One region of the Streptomyces sp. NPDC085931 genome, then DNA from elsewhere that is predicted to be linked to it. Evidence: riboswitches for the same ligand, from Rfam matches in the RefSeq annotation. Region 1 holds a riboswitch; each other region holds the start of a gene.

Region 1 (7,814 bases):
CCGCCCGCCGTCACGGCCGCCCGCGCGGCGGATGCGCCGACGGGCGCGGGCCGGTGCCCGGTGTCAGGCTGGGCACAGGACCTGCGAAAGGGAAGCATCGCCATGATCACCACGGAGTACGCCCCCGGTTCCCCCTGCTGGCTCGACCTCGGCGCTCCGGACGTCCGGGCCGCCGCGGCCTTCTACGGCGCCGTGCTCGGATGGGAGTACGAGTCCATGGGCGAGAGCGAGGACTTCGAAGGCGGCATGTTCCGCAAGGACGGCAAGATCGTCGCCGGCCTCGGCAGACTCACCGAGGAGGGCGCCCGCTCGGCCTGGATGCTCTACTACCAGGTCACCGACGCGGACGCGGCGGCCCAGGCCGTGCAACAGGCGGGCGGCACGGTGCGGGTGGCGCCGAGGGACCTCGACGAGTGGGGCCGGATGGCGCAGTTCAGCGACCCGCTGGGCGGCCAGTTCGCCGTCTGGCAGCCGGGGACGAGCACGGGCCTGGAACTGGTGGACCAGCCGGGTTCGCTGTCGTGGACGGAGCTGTACACGAGTGACGCCGCCGCCGCGAAGGAGTTCTACGGCGGCCTCTTCGGCTGGCAGTTCGGTGACATGCCGCTGCCGGGCGGCGGAGGCACCTACACCCTCATCACCCCCGCGGGGCTCCCCGAGGAGCGCATGCACGGCGGCCTGATGAAGGTGGACCGGGAGGCCCTCGCGCTCGCGGGCGGACGGCCGTACTGGCACCCCGTCTTCGCCGTGGACGACTGCGACGCCGCCGTGGCGAGGGTCGAGGAGAACGGCGGCAGCGTGCAGATGGGGCCGGAGGACGCGGAGGGCGTGGGCCGCCTGGCCGTCTGCCTGGACCCGGCGAACGCGGACTTCGTGCTGCTCACCCCGGCCGAGGGGTGAGGGGCCCGCGCGCCGCTTGCCTGTCGTGCGCACATGTGTCGTCCGGCGTGGCTTCCCGGATGATGCGGTCACGCAGCGCCTCCGCGCCGGCGCGGAGGGATACGTCGCGCGCGCCCCGGCTCTTGAGGGGCCGTACCGTGGGTGGTCACCGCCGCTGAGCACAATGATCATCCGGCGCCAGTATCCTGGGTCGGCTGTGGCACCCCACCAATCCCCGTGCGACCACGGGGAGTTCGGGCCGCGGCAACGAACTTCCCACCTGCATGAGACGAGGACGAGTGCTGCTAGCGGGCCGCTACCGGCTGGATGTTGAGATCGGGCGCGGTGGAATGGGGGAGGTCTGGCGGGCCTACGACGAGACGCTCGCCCGAGCGGTGGCCGTCAAGCTGCTGCTGCCCCAGGACACCGACGCCACGGCGGCCTCCCGGTTCCGCCTGGAGGCCCAGACCGCCGGGCGTCTCAACCACCCGAACCTGGTCGGCGTGCTCGACTTCGGCGAGTACGACAACCGGCTGTACCTGGTGATGGAGCTGGTCGAGGGCGACAGCCTCGCCGGGGTGCTGGCCGCGTCGGGCGCGCTCCCGGCCGGCCGGGTGGCCGACCTCGCCGCCCAGGCCGCCGCGGGGCTCGCCGCCGCGCACGGGCAGGGCATCGTGCACCGCGACATCAAGCCCGCCAACCTCCTGCTGGACCACCACGGCACCCTGAAGATCGGCGACTTCGGCATCGCCCGCTTCCTCGACGACCCCGGCGCCGCGCTCACCGCGACCGGGCAGATCGTCGGCACCGGCCTCTACCTCGCGCCGGAGCGCGCCCTGGGCAAGCCGGCCGGCCCCGCCTCCGACATGTACTCCCTGGGCTGCGTGCTCTACCAGTTGCTCAGCGGCCGCCCGCCGTTCGAGGCCGACACCGCCGTCGCGCTCCTGCACCAGCATCTCGACGCCGCCCCCGTGCCGCCCCGCGAGCTCGGCGTCGCCGGTCTGCCGCCGGCGTTCGAGAACTACCTGCTGGGGCTGCTCGCCAAGCAGCCCGAGGACCGGCCGTCGGCCCAGCAGGCCGCCGAGTGGTTCGCCGGCGGTGCCTGGCAGGGCCGGCCCGAGCCGCTGCCGGCGGCCGCGTCCCCGGCGACCTCCCCGGCGCCGTCCCCGGTCCCGGGGGCCCACGCACCGGCCGGGACCGGCGCCCCGGTCACGTACGCGCTGCCCACGGGGTCGCGCACCGCCCCGGGCGGGCGGGCCCGCCGCGCGGCGCCGCGCGGCGGGACGGGCAGCGGTCCGCAGGGCGGGCCGGGCACCCGCGCCCTGGGCGGGACGGGCAGTCGGGCGCGGGGCGGGGCGGCCAACCGTGCGCGGGGCGGCTCGGACGGCCGGTCGCGTCTGGCGGTCACGGCCGCCGCCGCGGCCCTGTTCCTCGCGGCGATGTACCTCGGCATGGTGTGGTTCGCGCCCGAGGACACCGCGACGAAGGGCACCGAACCCGACGCCTCCCCGTCCGCGAGCAGTCCGGCGGCCCCCGCGGAGCCGAGGTCCGCGGCCTCCGCCGGACCGGTGACGTCCACCGCGGGGAGCGGCGCGACGCCGGCCGCCGGCACCGTGGGCGATGTCACCCCGTCCCCCGAGGCGCCCGCCGCCCCGGGCCCGGCCGAGCCGACGCCCGGCCCGTCGAGCCCGGCACGGGAGCCGGGCGCGGGCGGCGTGGAACAGGTGGAGCAGCCGGGGCAGCGGCCTGCGCAGGTCCCGGCGGACGGCGGGGAGGACGCGGACGACGACGGTGCCGAGGGAGACGACTGAGCGGGCCTGCGCCGGTGTGCGAGCGGGCGCCCCCTCGCGCGCCCCCTGGGGCGGCTTGTCATCGCCCTTACGGCGGCCTTATTGTCACCACGCCTTGGTGAACGGGAAATCCGGTGTGATGCCGGTGCGGCCCTCGCCACTGTGAATCGGGAAGTCCGGCTCCGGCCCTCGCGGGCAGCCACTGGGTCCTCGTGACCCGGGAAGGCGGAGTCCGGGCGGTGGTACCCGTCAGCCAGGAGACCGGCCAAGGCGCGTCAACCATCCACGAGGTGCTGGAGAGGGTCTGCTGAGCCATGCACATAGCCGAGGGTTTTCTGCCTCCGGTGCACGCGGCCGCCTGGGGCGTCGCGTCGGCGCCGTTCGTCGTCCACGGAGTCCGGTCACTCACCCGTGAAGTGCGCGAGCACCCCGAGAGCACCCTGCTCCTCGGAGCCTCCGGTGCCTTCACGTTCGTCCTGTCGGCGCTGAAACTGCCGTCCGTCACCGGCAGTTGCTCGCACCCCACGGGCACCGGTCTGGGGGCCATCCTGTTCCGGCCGCCCGTGATGGCGGTGCTGGGCACCATCACCCTGCTGTTCCAGGCGCTGCTGCTGGCGCACGGCGGGCTCACCACGCTCGGCGCCAACGTCTTCTCCATGGCGATCGTCGGGCCCTGGGCCGGCTACGCCGTCTACCGGCTGCTGCGCCGCTACGGCGTGCCGCTCATGGTGACCGTGTTCTGCGGGGCGTTCGTCGCCGACCTGTCCACCTACTGCGTCACCAGCGTGCAGCTGGCGCTCGCCTTCCCCGACCCGGGCAGCGGATTCCTGGGCGCGCTCGGCAAGTTCGGGTCCATCTTCGCCGTCACCCAGCTCCCCCTCGCGGTCAGCGAAGGGCTGCTGACGGTGCTCGTGATGCGGCTGCTGGTGCAGTCCAGCAAGGGTGAACTGTCCCGGCTGGGCGTGCTGTCCGGCGCGCGCGAGGCCCGGACGGAGGCGGTGGCGCGATGAGCCGGAACACGAGGATCAACCTGCTGCTGCTGCTCGTCGTGGCCGCCCTGGCGGTGCTGCCGCTGGCCCTCGGCCTCGGCGACCACAAGGACGAGCCGTTCGCGGGCGCCGACGGCGAGGCCGAGACCGCGATCACCGAGATCGAGCCGGACTACGAGCCGTGGTTCTCCCCGCTGTACGAACCGCCGTCCGGGGAGATCGAGTCGGCCCTGTTCTCCCTCCAGGCCGCGCTCGGCGCCGGTGTCCTCGCCTACTACTTCGGCCTGCGCCGGGGACGGCGCCAGGGCGAACAGCGCGCGCTGGAGCGGGAAGCCGGGAGCGCGCCCGCCGGCGCGGCCGGGAAGCCCGCCGACGGCCGGGACTGAGCCCGGGTGCTGCCGATCGACGCGGCGGCGCACAGCAGCCGCTGGCGCCGCCGCCACCCCGTGGACAAGGCCGTGCTCGGGCTCGGTCTCACCGTGCTCGCGATCTCGCTGCCGCCCTGGCCGGGCGCGGCGCTGGTGCTGGTGACGGCCCTGGCGCTGCTGCTGGGGCCGGCGGGCGTGCCGGGCCGGCGGCTGTGGCGGGCCTACCGGGTGCCGCTGGGCTTCTGCGTCACCGGCGCGCTCCCGCTGCTGGTCCGGATCGGCGGCCCGGACGGTTTCGTCTCCCTCGCCGGTGACGGTCCCGTGCGGGCCGGGGAGTTGCTGCTGCGCACCTCGGCGGCCTCCCTGGGCGTGCTGCTGTTCGCCTTCACCACCCCCCTGTCCGATCTGCTGCCGCGGCTGGTCCGGGCCGGGGTGCCCGCGCCGGTCGTCGACGTGGCGCTGGTGACGTACCGGATGAGCTTCCTGCTGCTGGACACCGTGCGCCGCGTCCGGGAGGCCCAGGCCGCGCGGCTCGGCCACACCAGCCGGGCCGCGGAATGGCGCTCCCTGGCCGGTCTGGGCGCCACCGCGTTCGTGCGGGCCTTCGACCGTGCCGCCCGCCTGCAGGCCGGACTCGCCGGGCGCGGCTACGACGGCACCCTGCGCGTGCTGGTGCCGCAGGCCCGGGTCTCCGCCCGCTTCACGGCCGCCGGTGGTGCCCTGCTCGTGGCGCTGACCGTCCTGACCTTCGTCCTGGAAAGGCCGCTGACATGAGCGAGCCCGCCCTCGTCGCCCTGCGCGGCGCGTCCTTCGGCTACGAGGACGGCCCGCCCGTGCTCAGCGGCCTCGACTTCGACATCCGTGAGGGGCGCGCGCTGGCGCTGCTCGGCCGCAACGGCAGCGGCAAGACGACCCTGATGCGCCTGCTGAGCGGCGGACTGAGGCCGCACGAGGGCCGGCTGACGGTCGACGGGCAGCCGGTGACGTACGACCGCAAGGGCCTGACCCGGCTGCGCACGACCGTGCAGCTGGTGGTGCAGGACCCGGACGACCAGCTGTTCGCCGCCTCGGTCGAGCAGGACGTGTCGTTCGGTCCGCTCAATCTCGGCCTGGACCACGCCCGGGTGCGGGCGCGGGTGGCGGAGGCGCTCGCCGCCCTGGACATCACCGCCCTGGCCGACCGCCCCACGCACCTGCTCTCCTACGGGCAGCGCAAGCGCACGGCCATCGCGGGCGCGGTCGCCATGCGGCCCCGGGTCCTGATCCTCGACGAGCCGACGGCCGGACTCGACCCCGACGGGCAGGAACGGCTCCTCGCCACGCTCGACGGGCTCCGCGCCACCGGCACCACGGTGGTGATGGCCACCCACGACGTGGATCTCGCGCTGGCCTGGGCCGACGACGCGGCGCTGCTCACCCCGTCCGGCGTCCGCACCGGCCCCGCGCCCACGGTGCTGGCCCGCACGGACCTGCTGCGCGCGGCGGGGCTGCGGCTGCCGTGGGGCGCCGCCGCGGCCGAACTGCTGCGCGCCCAGGGGTTGCTGGCCGGCACGGACCCGGGGCCGCGCACGCCCGCCGAACTCGCCGCCCTGGCCACCGGGCGGCCGGGGGCGGCCGGGGCCCCGGGCGTGGTGTCCCGGCGCGGTCAGTCGAAGTAGGACTGGAGCGTGCCGCGGCGCCGCACGTCCAGGGTCGCGCAGTGGAACGAGCCGCCGAAGGGTGCGTAGTGCAGCAGGTCGCAGGGGATCGGCTCGAAGCCCCACTGCTCCAGGGCGCGCAGCATGCCGGTGTGGTGCCGTTCGGCGATGACCCGCTTCTCGTCGACCATGAGCACGTTCATGCTGAGCCACTTGCCGCACATCGAGGTGACCTTGAGCAGCCGCTCGTCGATCGGGTCCGGTTCGGGCGCGACCAGCACGTCCCAGGAGTCGAGGACGTCGGGGAGGTGGTCGGGGTCGATGTACTCGGGGTTGATCAGCACCTTGCCGGGGGCGAGCAGCACGAACGTGGTGTCGATGTGCATGGGCGTACGGCAGCGGCTGGGGATCTCGTGGATGCGGTACTCGGGGCCGAGGTGGCGGCGCAGCCAGTCGATGCCCATCGCGTTGGTGACGTTGCTGCGCGTCACGAACAGATCGCGCCCGGCCCGGACGAAGTCCGCCGCGTCGAAGACGGGCTCGAACTCGGTGAGGATGTACCGCATCGGTTCGCCGTCCTGCGGGACCCGGAAGTCCGGATCGAACAGCTCGTCCGTCAGCTGCGGTTTGGGCGCCGCCGTCCAGCGCGCGCCGCGCCGGAAGTAGTCCTTGAGGATCGGCCGGTAGGAGTGCGTCTCGAAGTAGCGGCACGGCCAGGCCATGGGCGTCTCGATGATCTCGTCACCGATCACCAGCATGCTGTCCCGCGGGCAGGTGTTGCAGAAGCCGCGTGAGGACCAGTCGGGTGTGCCGAAGCGGCGCTTGTGGTCGACCGCGTCCGGACGGCGGACCGTGACCCCGAGGGATTCCAGCAGGGCGACGAAGGCGTCGATCTCCTGCTGGGCCTGCTCGACCAGCAGCCGCGGATAGCGCAGCCCCGCGGCGAGCCCCTGCAGGCGCCCGGCCCAGGGCGGCACGTTGCAGGTGACCACCGGGTGGCCGGAGGGGATCGTCGCGCCCTCCAGACGCCCGACGATGATCTCCTCCAGCGGATCCCACTCGTTGTGCGAGTTGACCGGCCGGGCCAGGTCCTGCGCGCCGGGGCCGGCCGGGGCGGGGTGCTGCACGGCCGCGTCGGCGGCGGTGACCGTACCGGGGCTCTCTGTGACCGCCATGCTCACCACTCTTCCGGTCGCACGCTTCGGTGGCACGCCGCGCTGTGGCACGGCGCGGGGCGGCCCGCCGGAGTGTGCCCTCAGCCGTCGCACGGGGGCTCCGGCACCCGCGCGGGCGGGCCGGCCGTGCAATACGGTTGCCCGCCTTCGGGCACTTCACTACGTTGCCGAGGTGGATCCTTTCTCGACCTCCTGGGCGGCGCTGCGCGCGGCCGTCGCCGACCTGACCGACGAGGACTTCACCCGGCCGTCCGGCTGCGCCGGCTGGCTGGTGCGGGACCTGGTGTGCCACCTGGTCATCGACGCGCAGGACGTCCTGATCACCCTCGCCACCCCGTCCGACCGGGAGCCGACCCGGGACGCGGTGACCTACTGGGAGGTCTCCGACACCCCGCCGACCGGCGAGGACCCGCTCGACGCGCTGACGGTGCGGCTGGCCGCCGCCTACCAGGAGCCGCACCTGCTGAAGTTCCACCTGGACGACGTGGGCTCCGCCGCCGGCCGCGCCGCCCGGCTCGCCGATCCGGCCGGCCGGGTCGGCACCCGCGACGAGGTCCTCACGGTGGCCGACTACCTCTCGGTGTACGTGCTGGAGTGGACGCTGCACCACCTGGACCTGATCGCCCACCTCCCGGACCCCCGGCAGCCCCCGGCGGCGACGCTCACGCGGGCCCGCGAGCTGCTGGAGCGGATCGCGGGCGGCGCCTTCCCCGCCTCGTTCTCCGACGTGGACGCGCTGCTGATCGGCACGGGGAGGCGGGCGCCGGCCGAGGCGGAGCGGGCCGCGCTCGGGGAGCTGGCCGGCCGCCTCCCGCTGTTCCTCGGCTGAAAACGCCTGTTGCGAGGGCCGCCGTCGATCCTTTCCGGACGAGGTGGGAGCATGGCCGGTATGGACATCCGCCGCAGGAACCACGTGAACGTCACCGGTCCCGAGGACGCCCCGGTGCTTCTCCTGGCACACGGGTTCGGCTGTGAC
Region 2 (7,814 bases), on a different contig from region 1:
GAGCCCGAGATCGAGGCGGCGGGCACCTGGCGGCGCCTCGGCCACGCCGAGCTGGTCGGCCTGGTCGCCGCGGAACTGCGCCGGCGCACCGGCGTGGACAATCCCGGCCTGCCCGCCGAGATGACCGACAGCCGGGACGTGATCGCCGCGCTGCTCGCCGCCCGCGCCGGGGCCACCCCGCCCGAGGACCTCTACCGGCGGTCCGAGCAGTGCCTGCTCACCGGCCACACGCACCACCCCGCCCCCAAGGCCCGCGGCGGCGGCCCCGCCGCGGCCTGGCTGCCGTACGCGCCCGAGGCGTACGCCCGCTTCCCGCTGGTCCTGCTCGGCCTGCGCGAGGACACCGTCGTGGAGGACGGCGACACTACGGCGCTCGACGCCCTCGGCACGGCACCGCCCGGCTACCGGCTGCTCCCGGCCCACCCCTGGCAGCTCGACCTGGCCGCCCGGGAGCTGGCCCCCGCCTTCGCGGACGGCAGACTCCTCCGGCTCGGCACCACGGCCTTCGACACCTGGCCGACGGCCGCGATCCGCACCGTCTACGCCCCCGAGCGGGACCTGTTTTTGAAGTTCAGCCTGGACGTGCGCATCACCAACGACATCCGCCGGCTCTGGCGCCACGACCTGCTCGCCCTGCGCCGGACCGACTCCGCCACGAGCGCGGCCTTCGCGGCGTACGACGGCCCGCCCGGCTGGCTCGGCGACCGCGGGTACCGCACCGCCGGCTTCTCTTTCGAGGCCCTCGCCGTCCTGGTCCGCGACGGCTTCACCGGCCGCCTCGTGCCCGGGGCGACCCCGCTGCTCGCGGCCGCCCTCGTCGAGGGCTTCGACGGCAACCCGCTCGACCGGGTCACCGACCCGGAGCCCTGGTGGGAGGCCTATCTGGCGCACGCCGTGCCCCCGGTCCTGGCGGCCTTCGCAGGCCACGGCGTCGTCGTCGAGGCCCATCTGCAGAACACGCTGGTCGCCGTGGACACGGCCGGCATGCCCGTGCAGGTGCTGTACCGGGACGCCGAGGGCGTCAAGCTGCTGCCGGACGTGGAGCGCGCGGCCGGCTGGGAACGGCTGGTGTACTGCCTGCTCGTCAACCACCTCACCGAGATCGCCGGTGCCCTCGCCGAACGCCGGCCCGGCTTCGACCCCTGGCCCGCCGTCCGCCGCGCACTCGCCCGGCACGACCTGCCGGAGATCCCGGCCTTGCTCGCCTCCCCGACCCTGCCCGCCAAGACGAACCTGCTGCTGCGCTGGACGGGCGCGGACGGCGCCGACGCCCGCTACCTGCCGCTGCCGAACCCGCTCAGGCGGTCCTGACCCCGGCGCGGCCCCGTGGAATGATGACCGGCGACAAGGGCGACGGCGGACGAGGAAGCCGGTGTGAATCCGGCGCGGTCCCGCCACTGTGATCGGCGAGCCGGTCCCGACAGGCCACTGCCCGCAAGCGGGTGGGAAGGCCGGGACCGGCGGCGACCCGAGAGCCAGGAGACTCACGCGGTCGCCTCCTCCACGGACCACCGGGGCGGATCTCCCCGGAGAGAGGGCAGGTGCGGCATGCCCGCGACGCCGGCCGGCGAACCCCTGGACGACCCCCGCGGCGATGCCCCGCCCTGCCGGGTCGTCGTCTGCCGGGACTGCTGCTGCGGCAGCCCCAAGGTGAGAGGCGTCGACCACGCGGCCCAGACCGCGCGCCTGCGCGCGGCGGCGCCGGTGCGGATCTCCGACTGCCTCGACGTCTGCGACCAGGCCAACGTCGTCGTCGTGCAGCCGTCCGCCGCGGGCCGGGCCGCCGGCGCCCGCCCGGTCTGGCTCGGCCTGGTCAACGACCCGGCCGCCACCGAGGACGTCGTGGCCTGGGTGCGGGCCGGCGGCCCGGGCGTCGCCCCGCTGCCGGACATCCTCGGCCTGTACGTCTTCAGCCCGCGGGCGCGACGGGACGGCGACCGCGCCTGACACGGCCTCAGGCCGCCCGCCGGCTCCGGACCAGCAGCCACAGGAAGTACGGCGTGCCGATCACGGCCGTCATCAGACCGGCGCCCAGCTGGGCCGGGGCGATCACGGTCCGGCCCAGCAGGTCGGCCGTGCCGACGAGCGCGGCGCCGAGCAGCACGGCCACCGGCACCACCCGGACGTGCCGCCGGCCCACCAGGGCCCGGGCCGCGTGCGGCGCGACGAGGCCCACGAAGCCGATGGTGCCGGCCGAGGCCACGGCGGTCGCCGCCAGCAGCACGCCCACCACCAGGAAGCCGAGCCGGGCCCGGGGCAGTGCGAGCCCGAGCAGACGCGGGGTGTCCCCGTCCAGCGAGACGAGGTCCAGCTCGGTGCGCCGGGCGACCGCGACGGCCACCCCCAGGGCCAGCACGAGCGCCACGGGCACCACGTCCGCCGTGGTGCGCCCGTACGTCGAACCGGACAGCCAGGTCAGCGCCTTGGTGGCGTTGAACGGGTCGGTCAGCACGATGAGCAGGCTGATCAGGGCCGTCGACCCGGCCGCCACGCCGATGCCGACGAGGACCAGCCGGCTCTGCTGGTAGCCGCCCCGGGCGGCGAGCCCGAAGACGAGGGCGGAGGCCAGGGCCGCACCCGCGAAGGCGGCCCCCGCGACACCCCAGGAACCGGCGGCGGGCACGGTGGTCACCAGCAGCACGGCACCGAGCGCGGCGCCGCCGGAGACGCCCAGCACCCCGGGCTCCGCCAGCGGGTTGCGGGTCACGGCCTGCACCAGCGTGCCGGCCAGGGCGAGCGCGGCACCCGCGCAGAGGGCGGCGAGCACCCGCGGCACCCGGGTGTCCAGGACGAAGGAGACGGTCCGGCCGGCCCGGCCCTGCGCCCAGTTGGCGACGTCGCCGAGCAGGAGCTTGGTGTCGCCCAGCAGGACACCGGCGAGGGCGACGGCCACCACCGCGGCGGCCAGGGTCCCCACCGTGACCAGGAACGCCGTCCGGCCGGGGATGCGCAGCCGGTCCGGTGGCTCCACCCCGGCGGTGTCCCGCAGCCGCAGGGCCGTCGCCACCAGGAACACGGCCCCGACCAGGCTGGTGACGATGCCGGTGGGCACACCCACCGCCGTGTCCGCCGGGATCAGGGACCGCAGCAGCACGTCCGAGCCGAGCACCAGCGCCGCCCCGGCCAGCCCGGCCGCGGGCAGCGCCGCCCGCGCGCGGGTGAAGCCCCGGAACCGGCGGGCCAGCGGACGGACCAGGGCGGGCGCGCAGAGCCCGACGTAGCCGAGCGGACCGGCGAGCGTGACGGCCGCCGCGGACAGCAGCGCCGCCAGCACCACCACCGTGACGCGGGTGGCGTGCACCGGCACGCCGAGACCGCGCGCGGCGTCGTCGCCGAGGGCGAGCGCGTCGACCCGGCGGGCGACCAGCAGCAGCCCGGCGAGCCCCACCAGGGCGACGGGCAGCATCTGCAGGACACCGTCGAAACCGTTCTGGCCGATGCTGCCCTGGTTCCACTGGTAGAGGCCCTCCGTCTGCTGCGGGAACAGCAGCAGCAGCCCTTCCGTCAGGGAGTTCAGGCCCAGCGCGAGCGCGGTGCCGGCCAGGACCAGCCGTACGGTGCCGGTGCCGAGGCCGGACAGGGCGAGCACCACGGCCGCGGCCACCAGCCCGCCCGCGAAGGCCACGCCCGAGGAGGCCAGCAGGGGCAGGGAGACGCCGGTGGCGCCGACCAGTCCGAGCGCCAGGTACGAACCGGCGTTGACCGCGAGGGTGTCGGGCGAGGCGAGCACGTTGCGGCTGACGGCCTGCAGGACGGCGCCCGCGATGCCGAGGACGACGCCGACCAGGATCCCGGCGGCCATGCGCGGCAGCCGGGAGGCGATCACCACCGAGGCGTCGCCCGGATCGGCCTGCCCGGTCAGGGCCTTGAGCACCTGCGCCGGTCCGACGGCGGCGGTGCCCTGGGTGATGTCGGCGACCGCGAGGGCGGCGACGAGGAGGACGAGCCCGGCCGTCACCGCGGCCGCGCCCGTCCGGGACGCGGCCGCCGTGGGACGGACGGCGGGGGGCGCTTCGGTGACGGCCATGGCGGGCGTTACTTCGTCAGCGCTGCGACGAGGGCGTCGATGTACGCCTCCATCGAGCCGGGACCGCCGAACATCCAGATGCCGTCGGGCAGCCGGTGCACGTCGCCGGCCTTGACGAACGGCAGGGAGCTCCACACGGCGTTCTTCTTCAGCTGCCCGGCGAACGGGTTGCTGGCCTTGTCGCCGTCGTTGCCGATGTAGGCGAACGCGGTGTCCTTCGGCAGGGCGGTCAGGCCCTCGACGTCGGTGGTGCCCAGGCCGTAGGCCGGGTCGCCCTTGACCTTCCAGGCGTTCTTCAGGCCGAGCTTTTCGTTGACGGAGCCGATGAGCGAGCCGCTGGTGTACGGACGGATGGAGACCTGGTTGGACGTCACGTAGCCGTCCGCGAAGGCGACGGAGCTGCCGCCGAGCTCGGCATCGGCGAGGGTCTTGCGGCCCGCGGCGACCTTGGCGTCGAAGCTCTCGCGGGCGGCCTCGGCCCTGTCGGTGGTGCCGGTGGCCTTCGCGATCAGGTCGAGGTTCTCGAACATCTGCCCGATCTGGTCGGCGGCATCGGCCGACTTGATCTCCAGGACCGGCGCGATCTTCCGCAGCTGCTTCACGGCCGCGTCCGGCAGGTCGGAGCTGGCCACGATCAGGTCGGGGGAGAGCGAGGCGATGGTGTCCATGCTCGGCTCGCCGCGGGTGCCGATGTCCTTGGGCTCGTTCTTCAGCGGGACGGCGCTGTCCCAGGTCTTGTAGCCCTTGACGTCGGCCACGCCCACGGGGTCGACGCCGAGGGTGATCAGGCTCTCGACCTCGTTCCACTCGGTGGCCACGACCTTCTTCGCCGGGCCGTCCAGCTTCACCTTCGCGCCGGTGGAGTCGGTGAGGCTGATCGCCCCGGTGGTCTTCTCCGGGCTGTCGGCGGCCGGCTCGGTGGTGCCGCAGGCGGCGAGGGTGAGCGCCGCGGCGGTGGTGGTGGCCGCGGTGAGCAGGAGACGTCTCATGAGGTGGTGCCGAGCCTTTCGCTTCGGGTGGTGCGGGTGTGGTGGCGGCCGATCGGACGGGTCCGCAGCCGGCCGGTGAGGGGGTCGGTGTCGACGTCGATCCGGATGCCGTAGACGGCCGTGAGCCGTTCCGGCGTCAGGACGTCCTCGGGCCGGCCGTCGGCGACGATGCGGCCCGCTTCGAGCAGGGTGATCCGGTCGGCGAGGGCCGCCGCCTGGTCGAGGTCGTGCAGGACGACGCCCACGGCGATCCCGTGGTCGTCGGCCAGGTCGCGGACGAGGTCGAGCAGCTCGATCTGGTACCGCAGGTCGAGATAGGTGGTGGGCTCGTCCAGCAGCAGCACGCCGGTCTCCTGCGCCAGGCAGCTCGCGAGCCAGACGCGCTGCAGCTGCCCGCCGGAGAGGTGGTCGGCGCCGCGCCCGGCCAGCTCCGTCACCCCGGTCAGTGCCAGTGCCCGCTCGACGGCGGCCGAGGCGTCCGCGTCGGGGCGGCCGAACCGGCCCCGGTAGGGGTAGCGGCCGAACTCGACGAGGTCGCGCACGGTCAGCCCGCTGGGCGTGGGCCGTCCCTGGGTCAGCAGGGCCACGTGCCGGGCGAACTCCCGGGCCGACAGGGCCAGGCCGTCGATGTCGCCGTCGATCCGCAGTCCGGCCCGGCGGGCCCGCTGCAAGCGGGCGACCGTGCGCAGCAGCGTCGACTTCCCACTGCCGTTGGGGCCGACCAGGACGGTGACCTCACCGGGCCGCAGCGTGATCGCCGCGCCGTGCACGACGTCCACACCGTCGTACGACACGGTCACGTCCGTGGCCGACAGTTCATGCCCGCGCAGACGTCGTCCGCCCGCGGGCTCCTCACCAGATCTCACGAGAGCGAAGGTTAGCCTAACCTAACCGCAGGTCGAGAGGGGGGTACCCGGTCCTCAGGCGGCCCGCCAGGAGGCGGGATCCCACAGACCCGAGCGGCGCAGCGACGCGGGACAGTGCAGATAGATCTCGTCGATCTCCAACAGCAGGGCGAGGGCGGGGCGTTGGCCGCCGTGGCTCATGGCGTCGAAGAACGGGGCGTCGGTGAGGATGCGGGCCCGGCCGTTGACGCGCAGGACCTCCTTGCCGCCCGGTATCAGGTACAGCAGCCCCGCGTGCGGGTTGTCCAGGATGTTGTGCAGGCTGTCGCCGCGCCGGTTGCCCGGCCGGTCCGGCAGGGCGATGGTGCCCGGGTCGACGACGTGCGTGAATCCGGCCGCGTCCCCGCGGGGCGAGACGTCGCAGCCGCCGCTCGCGTCGGAGGTGGCCAGCAGGCAGAAGGGGGAGCGGGCGAGGATGCCGAGGTCCTGCTCGGTGAGCCGGTCGTGGACCTTCTCGATCACCACCGGCCACGGCTCGCCCAGCAGCTCCCGCAGCCGGGCGCGGTCGGCCAGTTCGACCCAGCCCCGCCCGGACGCTGCGTCCGGCCCGTCCCCGGCGGTGTCGGTGATGTGCGGCATGGCCGGCTCCCGTGCTCAAAATGATCGAAGTTAGGATTGGCTGACCTTAACGGACCGCGATCGGCTGATCGCCGCCGCGGTCCTGCCGCCCGGTACGGTGGGGGAATGCTGTCCGAGGTCACCGCCACCCGCTACATCGAGCCGCTGCGCTCCGGCGGTTCCGTCCCCGGGATCGTCGAGGCGGACGACCTGGGCACCTACGTCGTGAAGTTCACCGGCTCCGCGCAGGGCCGCAAGGCGCTGGTCGCCGAGGTGATCGTGGGCGAACTGGCCCGGGCGCTCGGACTGCGCTTCCCGGAGCTGGTCCTGGTGCACTTCGACCCGGCCATCGCGCGCGACGAGCCGCACCAGGAGGTGCGCGGACTGCACGCGGCCAGCGCCGGAGTGAACCTCGGCATGGACTACCTGCCGGGCGCCCGGGACTTCACCCCCGAGGTCGCCCGGGACTTTTCCGTCGGCCCGCTGGAGGCCGGGCGGATCGTCTGGCTGGACGCCCTGACCGTGAACGTCGACCGCACGGTCCACAGCTCCAACCTCATGGTCTGGCCGACGCTGGGCGTGGCGCCCCCGCGCCTGTGGCTGATCGACCACGGCGCCGCCCTCGTCTTCCACCACCGCTGGGACGGCACCGACCCCGCGAAGGCCTACGACTTCCGCCACCACGCCCTCGGCCACTACGCGCCCGACGTCCGGGCCGCCGACGCCGAACTCGCCCCCAGGGTCACCGAGGACCTGCTGCGCCGCATCCTCGCCGAGGTCCCGGACGCCTGGCTCGCCGACGACCCGGCCTTCGCCACCCCGGACGCGGCCCGCGCGGCGTACGTGGCGTACCTGCACGCGCGCGTGCGGGCCTCCGCTGCGTGGCTGCCCACCGACTTCCCCAGCCGGGAGGAGCTCGCCGCCGAGGAGGCCCTGCGGGCGGCGCGGAACCAGCGAGGACGTCCCGCGTGGCTCAAGCAGGTCCCCGACCTGCACGGCAAGCCCGCGGCCCAACAGGATTGGTCGGTGCACCTGGGATGAGTGGCCGTGTCGAGATCGAGTACTGCACGCAGTGCCGGTGGCTGCCCCGCGCCGCCTGGCTGGCGCAGGAGCTGCTCACCACCTTCGAGGCCGAACTGACCGAACTGGCCCTCAAGCCCGGCACGGGCGGGGTGTTCGTGGTCCGCGTCGGCGACGAGGTCGTCTGGGACCGCCGCGAGCAGGGTTTCCCCGAGCCGACGGCCGTGAAGAAGGCCGTACGCGACCGAGTGGCCCCGGGCAGGACCCTGGGCCACTCGGAGCGGTAGCGGCTGCCGCGGGCGCTGCTCAGCCCTT
Region 3 (7,814 bases), on a different contig from region 1:
GGTCGACCAGGGCCGGGTCGACGGCGTCCAGCACCCGCCGGAACACCTCCCGGGCCGCGTCCCGCAGGACCAGCGCGATCGCCGCCGTGATGGCCAGGCCGACGACCGGGTCGGCCAGGTGCAGGCCCAGGGCCGAGCCGCCGGCCCCCAGCAGCACGGCCAGGGACGTGAAGCCGTCCGTGCGGGCGTGCAGTCCGTCGGCGACCAGCGCCGCCGAACCGATCGCACGGCCCACGCGGATGCGGTAGCGGGCCACCCACTCGTTGCCCGCGAAGCCCACCAGCGCGGCCACGGCGACCGCCGGGACGTGCTCCACCGGGCGCGGGTCGAGCAGCCGGTCGACCGCGGTCCAGCCGGCGAAGACCGCCGACGCCGCGATCGTCAGCACGATCACCAGGCCTGCCAGGTCCTCGGCCCGGCCGTAGCCGTAGGTGAAGCGGCGCGTGGCCGCCCGCCGCCCCAGCACGAAGGCGATGCCGAGCGGCACGGCGGTCAGCGCGTCCGCGGTGTTGTGCACCGTGTCCCCGAGCAGCGCCACCGAACCGGAGGCGGCCACCACGAACGCCTGGGCCAGCGCCGTCGCGCCGAGCACCGCGAGCGAGACCCACAGCGCCCGCATGCCGCGCGCGGAGGACTCCAGCGCGGAGTCGACCTTGTCGGCCGTCTCGTGGGAGTGCGGGGTGAGCAGGTGCGCCAGGCGGTGGCGCAGGCCGTGCCGGCCGTCGCGCGCACGGCCGTGGACGTGGACGTGGACGTGGGCGTGTGCGTGGGCGTGCCCGTGGTCGTGGGGGCGGCTGTGCGGGTGGGAGTGCTCGTGCCGGTCGCTCACGGGGGTTCCCTTCCGGTGCGGGCGAGTGGACGCGCACGCGTCCTCGGCGCCATTATGTGCGTATGAGCGCACGCATGCACCTGTCATCTGCGCACCATGCGCATCAGCGCAGCCCCGGCGAGGAGCAGTTCGCGCTGGCCGCCGAACGGCTGGCGCTGCTCGGGGACCGGACCCGGCTCGCCCTGCTGCACGTGCTGAGCGGGGGAGAGGCCGATGTCACGACGCTCACCGAGGCGTGCGGGGCGGCCCGCCCGGCCGTCAGCCAGCACCTGGCCCGACTGCGCCTGGCCGGCCTGGTGAACACCCGCAAGGAGGGCCGCCGGGTCGTCTACTCACTCCGCGACGGCCATCTGCGCCGGCTCGTGGACGAGGCGCTGAACGTGGCGGACCACCGGATCGCCGACCGTCCCCCGCACGACTGAGTCAGGACCGCGCGGCGCGTCGTAGGACTGAGTCAGGACCGCGCGGCCGTCGCACGACCGAGTCCATAGCGCGTGGCCGTCGCACGACCGAGTCAGTATCGTGCGGCCGTCGCACGACAAGTCAGTAGCGTGCGGCCGTCCCCAGGTACTGCTCGGCGAAGGCGGCCGCCGCCGCGGGCGAGGTGAACAGGCGGCGCAGCCGGGCCAGCGTGGTGCCCGCGCGGAACGGATCACCCGCCGCCGTGCCGTGGTACACCTCGGACAGCCACTGCGAGAACTCCTGGTAGTCCCACACGCGCCGCAGACAGGCCCGGGCATAGCCGGCCAGGCCGCCGCCCTCGCCCCGGGTCAGCCGGTCCACCAGCGCGTCACCCAGCAGGAAGGCGTCGTGCAGGGCGAGGTTCATGCCCTTGGCGGCGATGGGCGCGACCAGATGGGCCGCGTCACCGGCCAGGAAGAGCCGGCCGTGCACCATCGGCTCGACCACGTAGTCGTGCATGTCCAGCACACGCTTCTCGATCAGCCGCCCCTCCGTCAGCGGCGGCGCGCCGGACGCCCCGAGCCGCTCCCGGAGCTCCGCCCAGACCCGCTCGTGCGGCCAGTTCTCCGGGTCGTCGCCCGGCGGGCACTGCAGGTAGTAGCGGGTCACCTCCGGGCTGCGCGGCATCTGGCCGGCGAACCCGCGGGCGTGACAGCCGAACAGCACGCAGTCCGCGGACGGCGGGGCCTCGGCGAGCAGGGCCAGCCAGCCGATGCCGTAGTCGTGCCGGGCGATCCGGACCCGGTCCGGGGGCAGCGACGCCCGGGTCACCCCGCGCGCCCCGTCGCACCCGGCGACGAACTCCGTGCGCACGACCTGCCGTTCGCCCGTGTCCGGGCAGGCGTACGACACCGAGGGCCGGTCGGAGTCGAGGTCGTGCAACCGTACGTCCCGGACGCCGAAGACGATCCGGCCGCCGCGCACTTCGGCGTACTCGCGGACCAGGTCCGTCACCAGCAACGGCTGCGGGTAGACGAAGTGATGGCTGCCCGTCAGCTCGCCGTAGGAGAAGCGGTAGCGCTCCCCGTCGAAGCGGAACTCGCACGCGGTGTGCAGTTCCGCCCGGTCCAGCAGATTGCGGGCGAGGCCCCGCTTCTCCAGCCCCCGTACGGCCCACTCCTCGATGACCCCGGCCCGGGGCCGCTGTTCGATGAACTTGCGCGTCTCGGTCTCCAGGACCAGGCAGTCCACCCCGGCGGCCTGCAGGATGTTGCCGACGGTCAGACCGGCGGGGCCGGCGCCCACGATGACGACCGGAACGCGTTGCGGGGCGCCGGAGTCGGCAGGCGGCGGTGGCTGGGTCATGCCGCTCATTATGGAGGCCCCCGCCCGGGGACGGGCACGTTCGGGGCGCCCGTCCGGGGAGCGCCTCAGGAACCCTGCGCGCCGCCCCGGCCGAGCCGCGGGATCTCGATCGCCGGGCAGCGGTCCATCACCATCTCCAAGCCCGCGGCCCGGGTCCGCTCGAAAGCCGCCTCGTCGACGACGCCCAGCTGGAACCAGACGCCCTCGGCGCCCTTGGCGACCGCCTCGTCCGCGACGGCTCCGGCCAGCTCGCTGTTGACGAAGACGTCCACGACGTCCACGTCGAAGGGGATGTCCGCCAGGCTCGCGTACCCCTGCTCGCCGTGCACCGGCTCGGCCTTCGGATGCACCGGCACGACCCGCTTGCCGTAGCGCTGGAGCACGGCCGCGACGCCGTACGCCGCGCGCTGCCGGTTGGACGACAGGCCCACCACGGCCCAGGTGTCGCCGAGCTCGTCGAGAATCCTGCGGACCGTTGCGTCGTCGCCGTACACCGGCGGCCTCCTCGGAACGTCGTGGCTGAACTGCTGTCCGGGCAACGACGCGGGGCGCGCGCTGATTCCCCGCGAACCGCCGTGATAGCTTGCCGAGGCCAGTCGAACCCATGTACGTGGGTCAGGGAATCCGGTGGAAATCCGGAACTGACGCGCAGCGGTGAGGGGGACGGGCGGGGCCTCGGCCACTGGACTCCGGCACGGACGTCCGGGAAGGCGCTCCGCTCCGGGTGAACCCGAGTCCGAAGACCTGCTGGCGGCCCCCGCGGCCGGTGCGCGGCGGGGGAGCACCGTACGACCGGGCTCCGCGATCGGGCCCTCGACGACTGAGGACTGGTTCCCCGTGCCCCTCGCCCCACCCGCCCGTGCCGCCGTGCTGCTCGCGGCCGGCTCCCTGCTCCTGACCGGCTGCGGCGACGCCGAGCCCGCCCCAGCGAAGGCCGCCGCGGCCACCCTCGTCAACTGCGGCCACGAGGTGCGGGTCGGCGCCCCGCCCCGGCACGCCGTCTCCCTCGACCAGGGCAGCACCGAGATCCTGCTCCCCCTCGGCCTCGCCGACCGCCTCGCGGGCACGGCCACCTGGACCGACCCCGTGCTGAAGGGACTGGAGAAGGACAACGCGCGCGTGCCGCGCATCGCCGACGGCACCCCCTCCTTCGAGCGGGTCCTGGACGCGGACCCGGACTTCGTCACCGCCTCCTTCGTCTCCACCCTCGGCCAGGGCGGCGTCGCCACACGCGAGCAGTTCGAAAAGCTCGGCGTCCCGACCTACGTCTCCCCGTCCGACTGCGCCGGCAAGGACAACTCGGGCGGCGGTGACGGCGCCCGCGACAAGGCTCTCGGCATGGACGCGGTCTACGGGGAAGTGCGCGACCTCGCGGCCGTCTTCGGCGTGAAGGAGCGCGGCGACGAGCTCGTGGCCTCCCTCCGGCAGCGGATGGAGAAGGCCACCGCGGGGGTCGACGCCTCCGACGTGACCCTCCTGTACTGGTTCGCCAACTCCGAGTCGCCCTACATGGCGGGCTGTTGCGGGGCGCCCGGCATCATCACCCGCTCCCTCGGCGCGAGGAACGTCTTCGACGACACACACCAGGAGTGGCCGCAGATCAACTGGGAGACGGTCGCCGACCGCGACCCCGACGTCCTCGTCATCGGCGACCTGACCCGCACGTCGCAGACCGCCGAGTCGGCCGCGAAGAAGATCGCCTTCCTGGAGTCCAACCCGGCCACGAAGAACATGGACGCCGTCCGGCACAAGCGGTACGTGCTGCTCAGCGGCCAGGCCATGAACCCGACCATCCGCACGGTGGAGGGCGTGGAGCGCGTCGCCGCCGGGCTGCGCCGGTTCGGCCTGGTGAAGTGACCGCCCCGGGCCTTCCGGACGCCGGGGCCCGGTCCCGCCGCGGGGCCGGGCTCGCCCTGGGCGCGGCCGGGGCTGTCGCACTCGCCGCCTCCCTCGCGATCGCCATCACCATCGGCCCCGCCGACATCGGGGTCGGTGACGTGTGGTCCGTGGTGGCCGCCCATCTCGGCCTCGGCCATTCCGGCCTGACACCGATCCGGGACGGCATCGTCTGGCAGCTGCGGCTGCCGCGCACCCTGCTCGCCGCCGTCTGCGGAGCCGGACTCGCCGTGTGCGGGGCGGTGATGCAGTCGCTGCTGCGCAACCCGCTCGCCGACCCCTTCGTGCTCGGGGTCTCCTCGGGCGCCTCCACCGGCGCGGTCCTCGTCGTCGTGCTCGGCGCGGGCGGCGGTGCCGTCTCCGTCTCCGCGGGCGCCTTCATCGGGGCGCTGGTCTCCTTCGCGCTGGTCCTGCTGCTCAGCCACACCCTGGGCGGCAGCACCGACCGGGTGGTCCTCGCCGGGGTCGCCGCCATGCAGCTGTTCTCGGCGCTCACGTCCTTCGTGGTGATGACCTCCGCCGACGCCGAGACGACCCGGGGCGTGCTGTTCTGGCTCCTGGGCTCCCTCGGCGGCGTCGGCTGGACCGACGTGTGGCTGTGCCTGGCGGTGCTGGCCGTGGCCCTGGTGGTGTGCCTCGCCTACGCCCGTACCCTCGACGCCTTCGCCTTCGGCCAGGACGCGGCGGCCGCGCTCGGGGTGTCCGTGGCCCGCACCCGCCTGGTGCTGCTGTGCGTCACGGCCCTGCTCACGGCCGCGCTGGTCAGCTCGGCCGGCGCGATCGGCTTCGTCGGGCTGGTCCTGCCGCACGCCGCCCGGGCGCTGGCCGGGCCCGGGCACGCCCGGCTGCTGCCGGTCACGGCGCTGGCCGGTGCGGTGTTCCTGGTGTGGGTGGACACGCTGGCCCGGACCGTCCTGGATCCCCGGGAGGTGCCGGTGGGCGTGGTGACCTCGCTGATCGGGGTCCCGGCGTTCGTGGCCGTGCTGTACCGGACCCGGAGGACGCGGTGAGCGGGACGGGAGCGGGAGCGGGGGCCGCCGACCGCCGGGCCGGGCGCAGCGCGGGTGAGGCGCGGGGCGAAGGGCTCGAGCGGGCCGGGCTCCCTGACGGGGTGCCAGGTGAGAGGGCTGAGCGGGATGAGAGGGCTGAGCGGGCCGGCTGTCAGGGCGACGGGCTGCGGGCCGAGCGGGTCGGGCGTCGGACCGACGGACGCCTCATCCTCGACGGTGTCGTCCTCGCGCCGGAGCCCGGCTCCACCCTCGGCGTGCTCGGCCCCAACGGCTCCGGCAAGTCCACGCTCCTGCGGCTGCTGGCCGGACTGCTCGCCCCGACCGCGGGGGTCGTCACCCTCGACGGCACACCGCTGGGCGACCTGCCCCGCCGTACCGTGGCCCGCCGCCTCGCCGTCGTCGAGCAGCAGTCGGACACCCAGGCCGACCTGACGGTGGAGGACGTCGTACGGCTGGGCCGCATCCCGCACCGGCGGGCCTGGACACCCGCCTCGGCGGACGACGAGCGTGCCGTGCGGGCCGCCCTGGAGCGCACCGGCCTCGCCGATCGCGCCGGCCGGCGCTGGCACACCCTCTCCGGTGGCGAGCGCCAGCGCGTCCAGATCGCCCGCGCGCTCGCCCAGGAGCCCCGCGAACTCCTCCTGGACGAGCCCACCAACCACCTCGACATCCACCACCAGCTCGGCCTGCTCGCCCTGGTCGCGCGGCTGCCGGTCACCACCGTGGTCGCCCTGCACGACCTCAACCTCGCGGCGATGTACTGCGACCGGGTCGTCGTGCTGTGCGCGGGGCGGGTCGTCGCGGGCGGGACACCGGCGGACGTCCTCACCGAGGAGCTGATCGCCGAGGTGTACGGGGTGCGGGCCGCCGTCCACCCGGACGGCCCCGAGGGGCGCCCCCACGTGCGGTTCCTGGGCACGCTGGACTGAGCGACGGCTCACTCCGTGGCGGGACGGGTGGGCCGAGGTGACCGGAAAACGGCGCGCATGACTGCGCGGGCGGGCCCGCCCGCCTACGCTCGCCTCGTGCTGCGCATCATCGACGCCCGTACCGGCGAGCCGGCCGCCGCCGCCCCGGCCCGCCGGGGCCTGACGCGCGTGGAGGTGCACGCGTCCGGCTCCGAACCGACGGACCTGCGGGTGCTGCTGGTCGCGGACCTGCTCGTGCGGGCCCTGGAGATCGGCGGCACACCCGTGTGGGCCCTGCTGACCGGCGGTCACCGCCAGGCCGAGCTGCGGGCCCGGGCCGCGGCCCTCGGCATCCGTCTCTTCGAGGACAGCCACGATGTCGGCGCGGGGCTCGGTGAGGCCCAGGTCGTCCACGTGGCGGCCGAGGGCGGCCCGGCACCGGACGGCCTGCGCATCGCCGTGGCACCGGTACGACCGGACCCGCCCGGCCCTCTCCGCCTGGTCGGGCCATCCGGCCCGTTCGGCTCCCTCGGCTCCTCCGACGCGTCCGTACGGCCGGGCCCGGCCGACCCGCTCGGCCCCTCCGGCCTGCCCGACCCCTCCGGCGAGGCCCGCCTCACCGACGAGGCCGGTCCCTCCGACGCGGCCGGCCCCGCCGACCCCGCCGCTGTGCGGCTCGCCCTGTTCGCGCGGCATCACAGCGTCGGCGTCCGGCTGGACGGGGCCGCGCTGGGCGAGGCACGTACCACCCTCGCCCGCTGGCGCGCGGCGGTCGCCCGGTGGGCCCGGCGGCCGTCGCGACCCGTCCCCGACGACGTGCGGGCCCGGCTGCGCGACGCCTGGGAGGACGACCTCGACGTGCCCGGGGTGCTGGAGGTCCTGCGCCGGGTGGAGAGCGACCCGGAACTGCCGGACGGCGCCCGCTTCGAGACCTACGCCCACGCCGACCGGCTCCTCGGCCTCGACCTCACCCGCGACCTGGGAAGCTCCTGATGATCGAACGTGCCGGAACCGGTCCGCTGCGCCGCCTGGTCGTGCTGCGGCACGCCAAGTCCGCCTGGCCCGTGGACGTCGCCGACCACGAACGGCCCCTGGCCCCCCGCGGCCGCCGCGACGCCCCCGCCGCCGGACGGGCCCTGGCCGAGGCCGACTGCCTGCCCGACCTCGCCCTGTGCTCCACCGCCGTACGCGCCCGCCGCACCTGGGGGCTGGCCGCCGCCGAGTGGGGCACGCCCCCGCCGGTCCGCCACGACCGGCGCCTGTACGCCGCCGGGCCCGCCGGTCTGCTGGCCGTCGCGCGGGAGGTGCCCGCCGAGGTGGAGACGCTGCTGCTGATCGGCCACAACCCCGGCCTCGAGGAACTGGTCCTCGCCCTGGCGCGCGACGGCCTCGACGACACCCTGG

Evidence for each region. A riboswitch is a leader RNA that binds a small molecule or an ion and turns the genes downstream of it on or off. The one in region 1 is predicted to bind cobalamin.
Region 2: it holds a riboswitch for cobalamin, as region 1 does, so the genes downstream of both, ACIGAN_RS01435 ((2Fe-2S) ferredoxin domain-containing protein) here and ACIGAN_RS15150 (energy-coupling factor ABC transporter permease) in region 1, are expected to answer to the same signal.
Region 3: it holds a riboswitch for cobalamin, as region 1 does, so the genes downstream of both, ACIGAN_RS24365 (ABC transporter substrate-binding protein) here and ACIGAN_RS15150 (energy-coupling factor ABC transporter permease) in region 1, are expected to answer to the same signal.

What each region holds. Positions count from the first base shown of each region.
Region 1 covers NZ_JBITSK010000006.1:389,381-397,194, reverse strand. The annotation lists gene ACIGAN_RS15160 (VOC family protein) at 103-900, shown strand; gene ACIGAN_RS15155 (serine/threonine-protein kinase) at 1,164-2,690, shown strand; cobalamin riboswitch at 2,769-2,954, shown strand; gene ACIGAN_RS15150 (energy-coupling factor ABC transporter permease) at 2,984-3,679, shown strand; gene ACIGAN_RS15145 (energy-coupling factor ABC transporter substrate-binding protein) at 3,676-4,044, shown strand; gene cbiQ (cobalt ECF transporter T component CbiQ) at 4,051-4,800, shown strand; gene ACIGAN_RS15135 (ATP-binding cassette domain-containing protein) at 4,797-5,684, shown strand; gene ACIGAN_RS15130 (amidinotransferase) at 5,672-6,838, opposite strand; gene ACIGAN_RS15125 (maleylpyruvate isomerase N-terminal domain-containing protein) at 7,011-7,667, shown strand; gene ACIGAN_RS15120 (alpha/beta fold hydrolase) at 7,728-7,814, shown strand, end outside.
Region 2 covers NZ_JBITSK010000001.1:334,676-342,489, reverse strand. The annotation lists gene ACIGAN_RS01440 (IucA/IucC family protein) at 1-1,311, shown strand, start outside; cobalamin riboswitch at 1,361-1,486, shown strand; gene ACIGAN_RS01435 ((2Fe-2S) ferredoxin domain-containing protein) at 1,549-1,947, shown strand; gene ACIGAN_RS01430 (iron ABC transporter permease) at 1,955-4,027, opposite strand; gene ACIGAN_RS01425 (ABC transporter substrate-binding protein) at 4,036-5,016, opposite strand; gene ACIGAN_RS01420 (ABC transporter ATP-binding protein) at 5,013-5,882, opposite strand; gene ACIGAN_RS01415 (MSMEG_1061 family FMN-dependent PPOX-type flavoprotein) at 5,937-6,500, opposite strand; gene ACIGAN_RS01410 (HipA family kinase) at 6,606-7,520, shown strand; gene ACIGAN_RS01405 (SelT/SelW/SelH family protein) at 7,517-7,786, shown strand; gene aceB (malate synthase A) at 7,806-7,814, opposite strand, start outside.
Region 3 covers NZ_JBITSK010000012.1:4,190-12,003, forward strand. The annotation lists gene ACIGAN_RS24345 (cation diffusion facilitator family transporter) at 1-829, opposite strand, end outside; gene ACIGAN_RS24350 (ArsR/SmtB family transcription factor) at 892-1,251, shown strand; gene ACIGAN_RS24355 (4-hydroxybenzoate 3-monooxygenase) at 1,373-2,596, opposite strand; gene ACIGAN_RS24360 (CoA-binding protein) at 2,662-3,090, opposite strand; cobalamin riboswitch at 3,173-3,363, shown strand; gene ACIGAN_RS24365 (ABC transporter substrate-binding protein) at 3,434-4,453, shown strand; gene ACIGAN_RS24370 (FecCD family ABC transporter permease) at 4,450-5,502, shown strand; gene ACIGAN_RS24375 (ABC transporter ATP-binding protein) at 5,604-6,431, shown strand; gene ACIGAN_RS24380 (hypothetical protein) at 6,489-7,403, shown strand; gene ACIGAN_RS24385 (SixA phosphatase family protein) at 7,403-7,814, shown strand, end outside.